4 regions of the Desulfosoma caldarium genome follow, and region 2 is predicted to be linked to each of the others. Evidence: riboswitches for the same ligand, from Rfam matches in the RefSeq annotation. Region 2 holds a riboswitch; each other region holds the start of a gene.
The links. A riboswitch is a leader RNA that binds a small molecule or an ion and turns the genes downstream of it on or off. The one in region 2 is predicted to bind cobalamin.
Positions count from the first base shown of each region.

Region 1: another riboswitch for cobalamin. It lies ahead of cbpB (peptide-modifying radical SAM enzyme CbpB); the one in region 2 lies ahead of cobT (nicotinate-nucleotide--dimethylbenzimidazole phosphoribosyltransferase).
Region 3: another riboswitch for cobalamin. It lies ahead of EDC27_RS05955 (TonB-dependent receptor plug domain-containing protein); the one in region 2 lies ahead of cobT (nicotinate-nucleotide--dimethylbenzimidazole phosphoribosyltransferase).
Region 4: another riboswitch for cobalamin. It lies ahead of EDC27_RS05020 (hypothetical protein); the one in region 2 lies ahead of cobT (nicotinate-nucleotide--dimethylbenzimidazole phosphoribosyltransferase).

Region 1 is NZ_RJVA01000010.1:247,594-251,800, reverse strand. Features, by position in the region: gene EDC27_RS04335 (hypothetical protein) at 1-28, shown strand, start outside; gene EDC27_RS04330 (Hsp20/alpha crystallin family protein) at 158-601, shown strand; gene EDC27_RS15915 (hypothetical protein) at 1,105-1,263, opposite strand; cobalamin riboswitch at 1,581-1,773, shown strand; gene cbpB (peptide-modifying radical SAM enzyme CbpB) at 2,011-3,402, shown strand; gene gspG (type II secretion system major pseudopilin GspG) at 3,476-3,889, opposite strand; gene EDC27_RS04315 (coiled-coil domain-containing protein) at 4,124-4,207, shown strand, end outside.
Region 2 is NZ_RJVA01000011.1:166,007-170,213, reverse strand. Features, by position in the region: gene EDC27_RS06665 (ABC transporter substrate-binding protein) at 1-1,370, shown strand, start outside; gene cobT (nicotinate-nucleotide--dimethylbenzimidazole phosphoribosyltransferase) at 1,409-2,473, opposite strand; cobalamin riboswitch at 2,577-2,772, opposite strand; gene EDC27_RS06655 (DUF3303 domain-containing protein) at 3,061-3,336, opposite strand; gene EDC27_RS06650 (cytochrome c3 family protein) at 3,525-3,968, shown strand.
Region 3 is NZ_RJVA01000011.1:18,935-23,141, reverse strand. Features, by position in the region: gene EDC27_RS05955 (TonB-dependent receptor plug domain-containing protein) at 1-1,656, opposite strand, end outside; cobalamin riboswitch at 1,796-1,983, opposite strand; gene EDC27_RS15785 (ERA-like protein 1) at 2,024-2,266, shown strand; partial or broken gene EDC27_RS17020 (KH domain-containing protein) at 2,315-2,512, shown strand; gene EDC27_RS16485 (hypothetical protein) at 2,861-3,367, opposite strand; gene panB (3-methyl-2-oxobutanoate hydroxymethyltransferase) at 3,911-4,207, opposite strand, start outside.
Region 4 is NZ_RJVA01000010.1:381,806-386,012, reverse strand. Features, by position in the region: gene EDC27_RS05030 (hypothetical protein) at 1-182, opposite strand, end outside; gene EDC27_RS05025 (DUF4198 domain-containing protein) at 206-1,015, opposite strand; cobalamin riboswitch at 1,718-1,902, shown strand; gene EDC27_RS05020 (hypothetical protein) at 2,112-2,360, shown strand; gene EDC27_RS05015 (sirohydrochlorin cobaltochelatase) at 2,478-3,395, shown strand; gene EDC27_RS05010 (epoxyqueuosine reductase) at 3,356-4,141, opposite strand.

The sequences.
Region 1 (4,207 bases), on a different contig from region 2:
AACAGGGGAAAACGCCCCGAAAGGGTGACGAGAAAAGCCCCAGAGCTTACGGACGCGGTGGTCCCTCAAGGAGGGGACTTGACAGCACCCCAATGAGAGTTAACTTTTTGGCGAAAGCGTAGGTCATGAAAAACTCTCATTAAAGGAGGTACTGGACATGCTCGGATTGGTTCCGCGTTCGCGAAGGGAGTCGCTCCTTGCATGGCCGAGGGCCTTCGACTGGATGGACCGATTCTTTGAGGAAGCCCTTCCGGCCGTGTGGGGCGAGGACAAAGTGCTGATGCCGGCCTTTGACATTTCCGAAACGGAAGATAAGATTGTTGTCAAAGCCGATCTTCCCGGCGTGGATGTGAAGGATCTGGACATCAGCATCACGGATAACGTGTTGACCGTTAAAGGGGAAAAGCGCCAGGAAAAGGAAGAGAAAGGGGAATCTTTCCACCGCGTGGAACGCCGATACGGTTCGTTTGCCCGATCCTTTAGTTTGCCGGCGGAAGTGAAGGCGGAAGGGATCGAGGCGGTCTACAAAGACGGTGTGCTGCGCATCGAGATTCCCAAGGCCGAAGCGTCTCGGCCAAAGAGGATTGAAGTGAAGCACTAAGAACGTGTCATAAACCCTAGGAATCAAGGCCAAAACGGTCGATTCTGTGACCGCGCTTTTCTTGGCCTTCAGGTCCGGATCATGTAGGGGCAGCCCTTGTGGCTGCCCCTATTTTGGTGAGGCACGGGGTCATCGGGTCAGTCGCGGGGGCCTGTGCTCCTACGTAATGCCCGGATATCGATGCGCGTGCGCAAAAGGCCGGCCCGGGTGGGGGCAGCAGGGCAGCCGACATGTTCACCCCGTGCCCATACCGACGGGTTGTCGTTGTTTTAAACTGATGCACCTCATGCGGCAGCGACATGTGCACCCCATGCGGCAACACCATTTGGATCACATGGCGTAACAACATTTGAACCCACAACCGGCCACGACACCGTAGGGGCAGCCCCTGTGGCTGCCCCTACATGGGTCAGACACGGGGTCATCGGGGCCGGCAGGGGGGCCTGCCCTGAGCCGAGGCATCCATGCCGATTGACAGGAAATCCGGCCGTTCGACGGTGCGTTCATTCAGATGCGCCATAGATCGTCGGGTTCCAATGTGGTCGCGAGGGGATTTTCGAGGTTATTCGACCTGCGTTGGGGGTTGTCCGGTTGACATCGTGCTCGCGTGCCACCTTCGCGATGGTTTTGTGGCCCTTGAGAATGTCCAGCACGATCTCCATTTAACCGTCCATCTTTGGCTTTGAACTGGCTTAGCGACTGTTCCCCCATCACACACACCTTTTCCGGACCAAATCGACGGCTTATGGCTGGTCAGTCCGATGCGGGGTCACGATAAACGTCTCTTATTCTGAGCCCTTCAAAGAGCTCAGGACCTAAAGCGGGGTCATAATCTTTTTTTTCACGACGGCCATGGTGATTTTCGGCCCATGGGGGACCCATCGTCCCTTTCCATGGGTCAAGGTTATGAACCCCCGGGCAAACGGGTTGCAGGTTTCCACCTTGACAGGCCCCGAGGTTCGTGGCAGAAAAGCCATGAATGCGGTAACGGTTTTCCAGCATCCCGGAACACGGTGAAAATCCGTGGCGGTCCCGCCGCTGTGATCGGGGATGAAGGAGCGCGAAGGTTCGAGCGGTCGAACCGGTCACTTTCGGGGAACACCCCGAGGGGAAGGCTGCGGTCCTTCAGATGATCCGAGAGCCAGAAGACCTGCTGGAAAACATGAGGCCGGGCAACCGATGGCAAAGGAAGCCCGGAGTTCATCTGCGTATGCGGATGGCTCCGGGCTTTTTATTTGGTCCGCGGCCAAAATGTGATGATTCCAGAAGATCAACTGAGGAGGAAAACCATGAAGAAAGCAAACCGCATCATTGCGTACCGTCGGCGATGCCGAAAGTTGGGCGATTCGACGGGCTTGTCCCATTACATTTTGCTGACCCCTAGTCACAAAGAGAAACAGGACAAGTAAATGGGTCATGAAGTTTTCCTTAAGGGCCGTCCCCGCTACGCCAATAGCGGCTTTGGGCCTTGTTTTGCCGTGCTGGACATCGGTTTGCCGAATCGCGTCGCGGTCGTCGAGCCGAACAGTGCCTATTGGGCCGTTGTGGAGGCGGAATCGCTGCCGGACGCCTTGTCCGGGCCTCTGCTCCAGGACTTTTTGGCGCAAAGGGAAGGCTTTGAAGCCGAGATGCAGCGTCTCCGTTTTGGGTTGACGCCTTCGGCCGTCTATTTCAACCCGACGGAACGGTGCAACTTCAACTGCACGTACTGTTATCTTCCGGAAGACATGCGCCGAAACGGCGCAACCATGACGCCGGAAGAGGTGGCACGAGCCCTGGAGCGTCTGGCAGAGTATTTTGACCGGACACTGGAGCCCGATGCAACACCGCAGCTCATCTTTCACGGCTCGGAGCCCATGTTGGCTCGAGATGCGGTCTTTTCGGCCATCGACCGCTTTCGAGGGAGGTTCCTGTTTGGGATTCAGACCAATGCGACCCTTCTGGATGACGAGGCCATCGATTTTCTCACGTCCCGAGGGGTTGGCATCGGCATCTCTCTGGACGCCCATGAAGCCATCGTGGCGGATAAGGTTCGAAAAAATTGGCTTGGAAAGGGGGCGTTTGCTCAAGTGCGCCGGGTCATGGAGCGGCTGGCATTGTACCCGGCCTTTAACGTGATCACGACGGTCACTCGAGAAAATGTGGCGCTCCTGCCGGAGCTGGTAGATTTTTATCACGACGCCGGCGTTGGCGTGGTGATGTTCAACCCCGTGCGGTGTACCCGCCAAGGAGGCATGGATCTCAAGCCCGATGATGCCGTCCTGGCCGAAGCGTTCTGCGCAGCTTTGGACAGAACGTACGCCTTGTTTGAAAAAACTTCAAGAAAGCTGGTTGTTGCCAATTTTGCCAACGTTCTGGCAGGAGTGGTTGGTCCGACAGGCCGGCGGCTCATGTGTGACATTTCCCCGTGCGGCGGCGGCCGCTGTTTCTTCGCCGTGTCCGCCCAAGGGGATCTGTTTCCATGCAGTGAGTTCATCGGGTTTCCCGAATACCGAGGCGGAAACCTGTTTCGGGACGACATTGCGGGCGTTTTGGAAAGCCATCCCTTTCAGGCTGTGACGCGCCGCAAGGTGGAAAACATCGAGCCTTGTGGACGATGTGCCGTGCGGCATTTTTGCGGAGCGCCTTGCCCTGCGGAGGTGCAGGCGGTCAGTGGCAGGTTGGAGGCGCCGAGTCCTTACTGCCACTTTTACGAGGAACAGGTCCGCTACGCCTTCCGCGTGGTGGCTCAAGGGCGCGAAGCCGCGTACCTGTGGAATGGGTGGGAGTCGGAAACGGAAGAAACCTATCGGTGTGCCTAAAAAAGAACAACGCCGCGGACGGAAACCCTGCGCCTGCGAACGCAAAGACCCTTACGCCGCAGGCGCATGGGTGCTACTGCCAGCTGACCACATCGGCGTTTTCACCTTCTCCACCTTCCTGTCCATCCGCACCCAATGAATAGAGGTCATAGTCTCCATGTTGCCCGGGGGATCGGTACACATAGTCGCGGCCCCAGGGATCCTTGGGAACGTCCTTGGGTAGATAGGGCCCGTCCCATGTGTCGGCGCCTGGATTGACCCTCAAGGCCTGAAGGCCCTCTTCGGTGGTGGGGTACCGGCCCACGTCGAGACGATAAGCATCCAAGGCCGTGCCCAGAAGAGCGATCTGCGCCTTGGCGGCTTTGACCTTGGATGCGCCGACTTTCTGGAACATCTTGGGCGCCACCAGAGCGGCCAAAAGCCCCAAAATGACCATGACGATGAGCAGTTCAATGAGCGTAAAACCTCGAAGGCTTCGTTTCTGCAACCGATCTTTTCCGTCTTGTGGCTTTTTCCACCCTTGGTGCCTTGCCGGCCTCGCCTGCAAAAGTGAGCGACTATTCATAGTTTCCTCATCGGGTGCATGCTTTGAAACCGTTCCGAACACAGCCGTTGGAGCGTAAAAGCTTTGGAGCGGTCTGTCAACTCCCTGAAGCTTTAATTCTCCATGCATATGGGTTAAAAAGGGCAGAAAGATCACCGTCGCGAGTGAGGTGAAACCGTGGGTTGGATCGATATCCTGCAGAAATTACAGAATGAATCGCTGAGCCCTTCCGAATTGCAAGCGGTTCTATTAGAGGTGCTA
Region 2 (4,207 bases):
AGGGCTACGCCGCGCAACTCGGCCCTGAGGATCAAAGACTTTTGGACCAAGAGGCTTCTGCACTGGTCTTGACCCTGGAAGGCCCCGCTGTGGAACGGGCCCTTCAGACCTACACCGCCGAGCGCCTCGTGCCTTTCTTGCTCTATCGTCGCCTTCAGTTGGGCCCCGCGCAAGGGCGTCGGGACGGTCTGCTCAAGCTGATGGCCCAGTATCCCCAACATCCCATAGCCCGCCGCATCGAAGAAGAACTTCGAGGGGTCATGGGGCCCTTGCCCCAGGCGGATCCTCATAAACTCGGGTGCATGGTACCTCTGAGCGGCCCCCATAGCGCGCACGGCCGGCGGTTGGTCAAGGGTGTGGCCCTGGCTTTGAGGCATTGGGAAAAGCTGTTTCATGGGACTTCAGCCCGGTTGGTTTTGGCGGACACCCAGGCCAACCCGGACGTGGCTGTGAGCGCTCTCAACCACCTGGTGCAGGAAGAGCGCGTCCTTGCCGTGCTGGGGCCACTGAACCCGAAAAGTGCCAAAGCCATTCTTTCCACGGTGAATGAAAAGGGAATTCCCGTGGTCAGTTTTACGGAAAAGCGCCACGTCACCTCCCAGACCCCTTTTCTTCTCCACGCCTTCATGGACCATCAGGACATGATCGGCGCACTGCTCACTTATTGTCGAAACGCCATGGGGTTTCGAAACTTCGGCGTGCTTTACCCGGAAGAACCTTACGGGCGCGCTCTGAGGGACATCTTTGTTCGCAAGGTTCTGGAGCTGGACGGAAGAGTGGTGGTGGAGAGCACCTACGCGGCCGGCATGACCGATTTCAAGGGTCCCATTCAGGTTATTGCCCAGCATGTGGCCAAAGGATTCGGGGTGGATATTTCGGAAACACCCTTGGATGCCCTCTTCATTCCGGACGCCGCCGACACCATCGCTTTAATCGCGCCGCAGTTGCCCTATTACAATGTGGTGGGTGTGACGCTTTTGGGCACGAATCTGTGGGAAGAAAAGATCCTGCTCTCCGCGGGCGGCGTGTACCTGGAAGGGGCGCTGTTTCCTTCCGCCTTTCAGAGGGGCACCTTCGAGGCGCAAGACCCCGTTCAGGAAGCCTTTGCGCGAGACTATGGCGAAACTTACGGTGAAGAACCCGATTTTCTCGCGGCCCAAGGCTACACCGCAACCCTGATGGCCCTGCATGCGCGAGAACACGTCCTCAAGGAAGGCCGGCCCGATCGCCTGAGCTTTCGGCAGTGGCTGCTTCGAGTGGAACTGCCCAACGGACCCCTGGGCCCCGTGCGGTTCGCACCCGACGGCCACATGGAACGCCAATATCCCATTCTTCAAGTCCAAGGCGGCGCGGTGGTGCGGGTGGATTGATAGGCCATGACCGCACCATCCGCGACGGCACCGCAGCTTCAACGTCCGGTATCCGTGACGCCGGCTTCCTCAAAAGTCTTGATGTCCCGAAGGACGCGCGCCGAAGCTTCCACCAGGCTTATCGCCAAGGCCGCTCCCGTGCCTTCCCCCAGCCGCATGGACAGGTCCAACAAAGGGGAAAGTCCCAAGAGCTCGATCATGGCCCCGTGACCCACTTCCTGACTGCGATGGGATACAAAGAGATAATCCTTGGCGAACGGCGCGAGCTGACAGGCGATGAGCGCCCCCGCCGTGGCAATGAAACCGTCGCAAACCACGGGCGTGCGCACCGCCGCAGCGCCGAGAACCGCTCCGGCAAGCCCGGCGATTTCATATCCACCCACCTTGGCCAGAACATCCACCGGATCGGCGGCATTCGGTCGGTTAACGGCCAAAGCCCTTTCCACGGCCCGCACTTTACGATTCCAGGCGGCATCGTCAATGCCGGTGCCTCGCCCTGTGAGGTCCTTGACGGGCTTCCCCGTCAGGGTCGCGACGATGGCCGTGGACGGCGTCGTGTTGCCGATGCCCATGTCCCCTGTGCCCACCAGATGAAAACCTTCGTCTTGAACGGCGTCCATGACCAGGCGAGCCCCCTCCACTAGGCCACGAACAGCTTCATGGCGTTCCATGGCCGGTCCTTTCGTTATGTTGCGCGTCCCTTTGCCGATCTTACGTCGAATCACGGCCCAGTCCTCAGGAAGATCGGAGGCCACGCCCAAATCCACCACGCGCACCTCAGCCCCCACATGATCCGCCAAGATATTGATGGACGCCCAGCCCTTGAGAAAACTAAAGACCATCTGCGCCGTGACTTCCTGCGGGTAGGCACTGACGCCTTCTTCGGCTACACCGTGATCACCGGCCATGGTGAAAATGATTTTTCTGCTCACACTGGGCGACACGCTTCGGAAGATGGCTCCCAGTCGCGCGGCCATCTCCTCCAGCCGTCCCAAGGAGCCTCTCGGCCGAATTTGAGACCGCAGTCTTTCCCAGGCGAGCTTTTCCCAGTGCGAATCCGCCGGTTCAATACGGGCCACAATGCTTTGAAGCTCTTTTTCCATAGGCATGCCACTCCCCTCTTGATTTGTCGCTTTTCCAACAAAAAAGCCTTCGAGGTCCCAAGACCTCGAAGGCTTACCTTGAGGCGCAGGTAAACTTTCGGTCCACTCATTGTCCGGGTGGCAGGTCTTCTGACTTGCGGATCTTCTGACTCTTCGGGCCTTCCCGATTCACGACCGGAATCAGTGGCTTTTTTCCGAAGGCATCCCCGCTTACAGCGCCGGCCCAGCGTGGCGGCTTTGCACCGCCTTCCCTATTCTCCCCGTGCTCTTTTCGGGGCACCATCCCGGACGTCGCCCAGCGTACTTAGAGTCAATGCAAGCGGGCCTTTTCTCTCCTTTCCTTAATTTTCCCCAGAAACCGTCGACGTGACTTCGTGTTCGAGAAGGTTTCTCTCGACCGCTCTTGGGCCCTTCGAGGAGTTGCCTTCCTCGGCCTGCGCTCAGCCGTCCCGCTCACCGCTCATGAAGCCCCACACAGCCACAGCGACGCCTCGCCCCGCTCAAACTCTTTTCTGTAGAAAACCCGCAGGGCGCCATCTAGCCGGGCCGGTTGCGCCGCGATGACCGGTGGCCCGGTCGAACCAAACCTAGGGTTTCTTCGATGTTCGCCGCAAAAGCTTCAACGCCTTTTTGGTCTCCATCACCGGCACCACTTCGGCCACGCCTAAATCCGTCCACTGAAAGACGGCCGCCGCGAGATGCGTCTCATCTTCTGCTTCGAAAAGCCGAAACACGCGATGCCCCGTCACATCGAACCACTCCCCCTTCATGGCCGTTCCCGGCACTTCGGGAAGTTGTTCCGTACGCTGAATGACGCGGTCGCGATCTTCCGGAGCGTAGCTATAGATGGCCATAAACAGCATCACAAGCCTCCTCTTGAGAGATCTGCCCAGCACATCTTTTTTGTCCTATATACTCCAAGGCGTTCCTGATCTGTCAAGGAACGATTTGAAGGCCAAAAAGCCTTGACGGCTTCATGACATGCTCACTAGAATAGCGGGCGTGAATGGAATCACAAACTCAAACTGTATGAGGGAAAGGAGGTGACACCGTGAAAGGAAAACGTTGGTTTGGCCCGTCGGTTTGCGTTGCCGTGGCTCTGTTTGTGGGAGCCCTCATGGCCGTGGCGGCGGACGCTCCGGATGTGATGACCATGAATTCCACCCTGTGGCCCAGCCACACGAAGGCCCTCGTTGAGTTCGCGCACAAGAAGCACGCCGAGGAGTACAAGATCGCCTGTACGGAATGTCATCACAAGTACGAGGGTGGCCAGAACGTATGGAAGGAAGGGGATCCTGTGCAAAAGTGCCAGGAGTGCCATAATGAGCCGACCATTAAAGGGGAAAAGAAACTGCCTCCCGAACAGCAAAAGCTCAACTTGAAACTGGCCTTCCACAACAATTGTCAGGGTTGTCACAAGAAACTGAAGGCCGAAAATCCGCAAACCACCGCTCCGACCACGTGCGTGCAGTGTCATCCTAAGAAAGAAGGGTAGAAGTAAAAGGCCTCTCGTAGGCCACCTGCCGCCAAACCCTTCTCCTTGGGCATTTTCCGATTCGGTGGAGAAGGGTTTGGTCTTGACCAAAACCATTTCAAAGAGGGGCTCACCCTTTGAATCAAAAGAAAACCCGAGAGACACATATCTCCCGGGCCTTTCACTCACTCGGCCGCTTGCCTCCACGTGCCATACACTCTGCCACGCCTTGCACCGGTTCTGATGCACAGAGCCGCATG
Region 3 (4,207 bases), 150 kb from region 2:
CACGCCACGGCTTTTGGCGGCCTGAATATTGTAAAAATTGGGCACTCTTTCAGGAGGCGCGGGAAAAGGGGTGGGGACATAAGCAATGAGGTCCTTGTATCGGCTTTCGAAGTAGGTGGCTGAAGCCTGAAGCCTTGAGCCCAGACGCTGGGAAAGCCCGACTTCCCAGGATGTGGCCCTCTCAGGGTCCAAATCGGGATTGCCCAAGGTGAACGAGTCGTTGGCGTAGTTTTCATAGAACGTGGGTTCCTTAATGCCTTTGGCTGCCGCCAGCCGTAAGGTTGTTCCCGTCTCGCGAAGTTCAAAGGCCGCCGCGCCTCGCGGTGTCACCTTGGTGCCAAAGGCACTGTTGTCTTCCACCCGAAATCCCGCCACCAGGTGAAGGCGCGACAAAAGGCTCAGCTGTTCCTGAACGTAGACCGCATCGTTGGTCCGGTCTGCATTGAGCTTTGTCGTATCGAAGTAGATGCTTTCCTGCGCATAGTCTTCCTGGTCCCGTTCGTAACCCACCGTCAGGACCGAAGTCACCGCCTCCGTCGGCTTCCAGTTCAGGTTGGCGTGATAGTCCACTGTCGCCCGCACTTCGTTGTAGCGCCCATAGGATTCGGCAAAATCGGTTTCTTCATTGAAGGGATCCAGATTGCGGCGCAGATTGCGATGATATCCCACACTGACCACATTTTCCCACCAGGGCGTGCTTTGCACTCTGGCCGACACACCCACCAATACATCTTGTTCCCGTTGGGTCTGGTTTGGATCCAAGGGAGAATATTTATCCCCTGCGCTTTCCGTGGGGTATTCGTAGCGGCTGTCGCTCAGTCGACCCACGAGGCTCACTTCCCAAGTGTCCTTGGGAAAGAAATCAAACCGTGAGCTGAAAGTGTTATTCCAATAATCGTTGTTGATTTTCAGAATGCCACCGTCGTCCCTTCGACCGTAGGCGGCAGAGTATCCGAAAAGGTCGGTGCCACCGGAAACGCGCACTTTTTGTTCCCCAAAATAGCGACCGCGGTCCGATCGAAGTCCATGGGCCGTGGACACTTCCACGGACGCGGGGCCGCTTCCGGATTTGGTGAAGATCTGAACCACTCCACCGATGGCGTCGGACCCATACAGCGCGCTTTGTGGACCTCGAACGATTTCAATCCGTTCGATATTGTCTGTGGAAAGATTTTCCCAGTAAAAATCGCCACCGCCCAGGTTCACCTGCACACCGTCAATGAGGACCAGGGTATAGTTGGGTTCGCCCCCCCGGGGGAAAACCACGGTCTGGGAACCGGGAGACCCAAACCGAATGGTCTGAAACCCGGCCACATCTCGAAGCAATTCCGCCACATCGGTGGCTCGGCGCGCCTGAATGTCCTCTTCCGTGATGACCGTGGTGGAAATCCCCAGATGCTGCCTGGGAACCGCCGTTCGGGTTGCCGTCACCACCACATCTTCGACCTCCCGTACGGCTGAATCGGCCGAGTGAGCCGGCATCGCATGCATCGCCACCAGAATGACAAATAAAAACAACCCCAAAAGCTTGGCCCAAAAAGGTTTTTGTCGAAAAACCTGGAGCGGCCTGAAGCCCATCACAGAAAGCGCCCCTGTGCGGTCCGCGGCAATGAAGCTGGCTTCGAAGGTTCCTCTCCTTTCCAGAATGCTCCGCATGGTTCCCCCCTTTCCTAGAGTTCCATGTGGGGGCCCGCGACCACATGGCCAAAAAAATCCCGAGTTCCTCAAGAACCCGGGATCTCCCTTTTTCATCCGGCGGTCTCGTGGGCTCATGCCCTGTGCACCCGAGGGCTTGCCCAAACCCTTGACCCAGGCAGGTCTTCTGACTTTCGGATCATCCTACCGGCTGCGCCTTCCCACCCTGTCGAAAAGGGCAGTGGCTTTTGATAGCAGCCTTCGTTCCCGATCACAGCGGCGGGCCCGTTCCCGATTTTCACGGGATTCCCTATTAAGCCATACGGCACCTGGTCGCGAATTTGCTACCAATACCATTGTCGGGTGTCAAGCAGGGAAAATTCCTCCGGTGGTGCTCGTCCTCAAGAAAGTGGATCTTTTGAAAGACAACGTCGCGCGGCTTCCCATGATGGAATCTCATGCCGGCCCGCGATCCTTTGGGGCCGTGGTGCCGCTGTCGGCGCTTACGGGAGATGGCGTGCCGCAGCTCCTGGCCGAACTGGAAAAATGGCTTCCCGAAGGGCCTCAATACGATCCGAACGATGCCGTGACAGATCAGCTGAAACGGTTTTTGGTGTCAGAAATCGTATGAGAAAAAGCATTTCACCTGAAAGAAGAGAAAATTCTTTGCGCCACGGCCGTGACCGTGGACGTCTTTCGCAAGCAGGCCGAGAAAAACCTCCTCCGCATCGAGGCCACTATTTATGCGGAGCGGGATTTCCTAGGGGGCATCGTGATCGGCAAAGGGGGCCCGCAGCTCAAAGAAGTTGGGCAGATCGCTCGAAAAGACGTGGAACGGCTTTTGGGGTGCCGCGTGTCCTTGGGTTTGTGTGTGCGCGTGCCGAAAAACCCGCGTCGGGACCCGCGGCGGCTCAGGGAGTTCGGGTATCGCCTGCCGCGGAAAGGGTCGCGGGCATGCGGTGAGGTTTGGCGCGCGGCGGCACGCCGTGAAAAGGGACTCTATGGGCGGTGCGCTCAGGTGTCCTCGCGGGCGTGGGGGGGGAGGAAAATTCCGAGTAGGGCAAAAACGCGAGAGTCCTTAGGCGGGGCGCACGCTTTTTGTGCGCCCCGGTGCTTTTCGGGACCATATGCTGGATCGCGCCCCCGGCTCAAGCTTTCCTCTCTGAAGGCCTGTGAAAAGAGGCATGCAAAAGCGTGGGGCGCCGAGATGCAAAAGGATGGGCAGCTAGAGAAGATGATAGCTCCTGAGAATAGATGCCAGATCCTCGTTTTTGGCAGCAAATTCGCGCAGGGCCAGGATCACGTCCCGAAGACGGCCTTCCCGCTCCAGATCTTCCTTGGTCTCCTTTTTCGCTTGCGAGACGATGGTCCGGCGGTCCCAATAGGCGAAGCCGATGACCGCCACCACCAGGGACGTGAAAATGCCGGCGAGAATGTACAGAAAGTGCATGAGCTGATCAAAGCGTTTATCCACTTGCTCAAAGCGTTTGTCCACTTGTTCAAAGCGCTTATCGATCTGTTCAAAGCGTTTGTCGATCTGTTCAAAGATCTTGTTGATTTGTTCAAAGCGTTTGTCGATTTCCAGCATGCGGGTGCGCAATTCGATGAGCAGATCTCGATCTTGGCGGGTGAATCCTGGTTCTTGGGCGAGCACGGAGCCGGAAGCGGTCAGCACCCCGATAAGCATGGCCATGAGGAACACAACAAGCCATACGCGTTGTTGTTTTTTCATCGCGGCCTCCTTCAAACGCTTTATCAATAAAATAATCACGAGGCGTCGGGCCGGGCAAGGTGAGCGCGTTTCCCCAAATCACCCCCTATTGACCGGCGAAACTTGGCGGGGCCCTGGGCCCGCGGGGCTCTCAACACCTTCACCACGTCGCGACCACAACGCCTGGCCAGCCCAAAGGGCTCCACCTGACGAAGCATTCGGCATGACCCTTCGTCGACCTTCAACTCATCGAGATCCGCGACACACGCTCCCCCTGCCAAATTGAGCAAAATCAGCGCCATGACCATGTGCTCATCACCCCAACCTTGCCGGCCCCTCTCCCGAATCTTCACATGCCGCCTGATGGCATGGCGCATCCCTTCCGCATGTGCCAGGTCGAGATAGGCGGGAAGCCCCGCCAGCGAGGTTTTTTCTTTTTTTAATGGTGGATCTGGAAATCCCTAGCAGCTACCTTTTCTTTCACACCCGCGCCCCCCAAAGACTCACCGTTTCAAAGAAAAGGGTTCCAAGCGCGGCTCTTCCACGACCTTTTAAACCGCCGGGCTATTGAATCGTTCCAAAGGAGTGTTCCGGACCAGGAAACACGCCGGATTCCACTTCCTGCCGGTATCGGCTCACCGCCTCCTCGAGTCTTCGTCCCAACGTATCGTACTGTTTCACAAAGCGAGGAAGAAACCGGTCAAACAGTCCCACCAGGTCATGGATCACCAAGACTTGGCCGTCACAGGCCGGCCCGGCGCCGATGCCGATGGTGGGAATGGGCACGGCTTCTGTGATGCGCCGGGCCACCTGCGCCGGTATGGCTTCCAGAACCAAACTGAAACAGCCGGCCTGGGACAA
Region 4 (4,207 bases), on a different contig from region 2:
TCCAGCATTTTGGCCAGCTTTTCTCTCATGGAAAGGGCACCACCTTCGGATTCTGCCAAAGCGGTATGGCCTTCGTGGCCGAAATGTGCGTCGTGCTTGCCCCCGTGATGAGCCTGATGGGAAGCCTGGGTGCAGTGATCGTGCTCATGTTTTGGGGTTGTGGCATCGTGATGATGGCCCATGATTGCCCTCCATGCCCGCGAAATCATTTCATGTCCGTGGTGTGCACCCAAAAGACGGCCCCGATCTCCACGGGTTTGGGTTTCCCGTCCTTTTTGAGCTTCCAGGAAGCCTCGCTGAGCGCGGCAAAGCCCCACCAGCCCGCGCGAGGCATGGCGTAGGTGAACACACCGTTCCCGTCGGCCTTAATCACCTGAGTCACGTACGGATCGGAAGGGGCTGCCACCCTGGATGGATTATCCGGGGATTCGTTGAGGTATTCCACTTCCACTTCCGCATACGGGACGGGCTTTCCTTTGAGAAGCACGCGGCCGGTAAACACATTGCCGGTCCACAGTCCATAGGGCCTTGTCAACGGCACGATTTCCGTCTCCAGCCCCACGGGCTCGTCCCAGCCTTCTTCCAGGCCAAGGGCCTGGACGCACACCTTTGTATAGTGCACAATGTATTTGTCCTCCGCGGGTTCCCAGTACGGGTTGGGTTCCATGAAAAAGACATAGTTTCCGGGCTTTCGAACCGTATAGGTGGTTTCCCAGTACGTGAAGTCGCTGTCCTGATCGGCGCCACGCCCTTTGCGGGCTTGCAGGGAAGTGGTTAAATCCGTTGTCTGGCCCAAGCGCACAAAGCCGAAACGCTTGGGCTTGACCATTTCCATGTAGTGCCCCTCCATGGGATGGAGGAACTTGGCCTGCACCGTGAGGGTCTTAGAATCTTCCGGCGTGACAATGTCGTCGGAAGGCAGAATGAGCCCAAAATGAGCCAGGGACGACCCCGTGCCCAAAAAACCGCTCAATAAAACCATGGCCAAGACCGAAACGGCGATGCGATGATTCATGACAACCTCCTTTGTTCGATGTGCTTGGGTTGTTGAAGGAGAAAAAATTCCACGAGGTCTTCGTGACCGGAGGTTCATGGCGTGAGGGACGGCATCCCTCAAGCTGTGTGGGCCGGGCTTGAAAGGCTTCGACCTTTCCTTAACGAACTAAAGTGAAGGAAAACACAACACGTGTCAAGGCACTCACAGGTTTCAGACCGCTTTAAAAAGGATTCAAGAATGCGACAAGACCGCCCTGAGAATAACCAGGCAGCGAGCAGTGATCTTGTGGCCGACTACAGGGATGATTGCTGAGCGGGGTTTCTGGACGTAAGTTTACGTCTCAGATTCGTGCGGCCCGGTCAGAGTTTTCGCTTTCTCATCACGGCGGCGCAAAGACCCAAGATGGAACGGGTGGTGGCCCATAACGGCGGCACGGTGCTTCAGATTGTGGAAACGGAAGACGCCATCCAAATGACCGTGGGCAAAGCCCCTGAGGTGTAGGATATGTTGGCGTCTACCAGGGGTCGTAAAATCCCAACGGGGCTGCTCACAGTCCAAGAGCTTCGCAAGGCGCCACAATATTTCGCACCGTATGCCGCTTCTGCAGGGACCGTTCACAGAGGAAGGGCCAGGGGGCTTTTGGCGTCTCAAATGGTCCCGCAGGGGGTCGAGAAAATTTCTCTTGACAAGGGTGAGGCCGGAGCGGTAGCAGGAAGTCACAAGTTGCCGGAGCGATCAGGTGCTTGCTGCTTAAAAGGGAATCCCGTGAAAGTCGGGAGCGGTCCCGCCGCTGTGAACGGGGACGGCGCTTGCGACGAAACCACTGACGCCGCCAAGGCGTTGGGAAGGTGCAAGCGCTCGGACGATCCGTGAGCCAGAAGACCTGCCTGATCGTTGGGAAATGCGGCACGGGTGCATGCCGTCATGTTTCCCGCGTGAGGACTAAGCGAAACTGGGTGCAATCCTTAGAGCCGTCGGCTCTAAGGATTTTTTTTGGGGAAAAAGGCGGCCCACCTTTTTCCCAGCACCACCCTCCTCATCGTTCCATTTACCCTTTGACCGCCCGGGGTTGCACCCATGGGCCCCGGGCGCCTTCAAAAAACGGAGGATTCTGATGAAAAGAGGATTGATTGTCTATGTGACCCAAGGGGGAGAACTCCACGAGGACAGCTGGGGTTCCTATGCCTGCATGGACCGCTTTGGCGCGCACGCCATCGGCGTGGCTCGCTCGGAATTCGAGATTGCCGAAAACTGGTGGCGCATGCTCACCCAAGGCATGCAGGAAATCCTCTGTGTTCGAGCTCAGGTGGACGGCGAACGCGGCATGTCCATCATCGGAGCCCCCCTGCGTCTTTGCGGTTAAGGGAGAGCCGGCGAGGACACCGCGTGGACGCGGTGCAACCCTGGAAAGGGCTTGGGGTTGTGCGGCGCTTCGCAGGCAAGAAGTCAAGCCTTTTGCGTTCAAAGGGAGGAATATCGTATGGTGGCCAAGTTAAGAAAAGGCGCGTGGGTTCTTCTCGTACAACTGGGATTGGTGGGGATGGTTCTGGGAAGCACGGGAGTTAAAAAGGCGATGGCCAAGCATGAATCCGCCGAAGAGGCAAAGCCGGCCATTCTCGTGGTGGCCTTTGGAACGAGTGTTCCGGAAGCCCAAAAAGCCTACGATCTCATCGACCAGCGCATCGCAGCGGCTTTCCCTAAAGTGGAAAGGCGCTGGGCCTACACCTCCAGCATCATACGCAAAAAACTTCGCGCTCAGGGCCAATCCCTCGATGCTCCGGAAACCGCCCTGGCCAAGCTCATGGAGGATGGTTTTACACACGTGGCCGTCATGTCACTGCATATCATTCCGGGAGCGGAGTTTCATGATCTTTACACAAACGCCCGGTTCTTCGCGCAGATGGTGGGCGGCTTCAAAAAAGTCACCTTTGCACAGCCCCTCATCTCATCCGCCGAAGACATGGTCCAGGTGGCGCGAGCCATGGCAGAGAGTGTGCCTTTAGAGCGAAAGCCCAATGAAGCGGTGATCTACATGGGGCACGGCAGTGAGCACCATCCCGCCGATGCCGCCTACGTCGCCATGGACAGCTACTTTCGAAAACAGGATAGCAACATGTATCTTGCCACGGTGGAAGGGGCTCTTCCCTTTGAAAACGTTCTGTCCACTTTAAAAAGCCGCCGCGTGCCCAAGGCCTACTTGGTGCCCTTCATGGTTGTCGCCGGTGACCACGCTCGCAACGATATGGCAGGTGAAGAGCCCGACAGTTGGAAATCTCAGCTGGAAGCCCAGGGCATTAAGGCGGTTCCGGTCTTTCGCGGCATGGGAGAAGTTCCGGCGGTGGTGGACGTTTGGATCCGTCACCTGCAATCGGCCATGGAGGCTTTGGGAATGCCATAACTGCACGGTACATCGGCCACGCATTTGCCGCACACATCCACCAGGGGAAGATCCTTGAAGTGGCGATCGTTTTCCAAGAGCTGGGCGTAGCAGCGATGCCGGTCCAGCCCGTCGAGGGTGAGTGCTCCAAAGGTGCAGCGGCGAACGCATGCCGTGCACGGATGACCCGATTTGGCGAGGCAGTATTCCACGGTGGGGCGTGGCGTCGGCGCCATGGGTTTGGTCGTCACCAAACTGCCCAGTCGGCCGCACGCCCCTTGATGCGTGATGAGCTGGTGATGAACGCCAAAGGTTCCGAGCCCGGCAATGTAGCCCAGATGCTTGTGAGACCATCGGCTGACGAGGCGTTTTTCATCGAAATTGTGGGTTGCCGGCGTGGTAGCGCTGTCATAGCCTTCCTGGGCCAAATGATGCTTCAGGGCTTCGCAGATCTCGGCAATGAGGGCGTTGGTGGCCACGTAGGCTTCGGCCCAGGAGCGGGCAGCGTAAGGCGTATCCGATCGGTTTTTCTTGGCGAGGTCTTTTCGAAACGGCAAAAAAAAGACGATCACCGAAGCCGCGAAAGGCAGAAGGTCCTGCGGCCGAGCATGATCGGGCGCGGCAACCTCCCTCAGTTTTTCAAACAAAGGATCCTCGACTCCAGCGACGCCGACACACACAGGAAGTCGCCAATAGATGTTCCCGCCGTGACGGTCGGCCCAAGCGCGCATGGACGTTTCTATGATGTCCTGAAGCTTTGTGCCCATCCAAGACCCTCTCTTACCCAAAAAGGTTTTCACGAACCGCCGGGTTTTTTCACTCATTGCGACGCA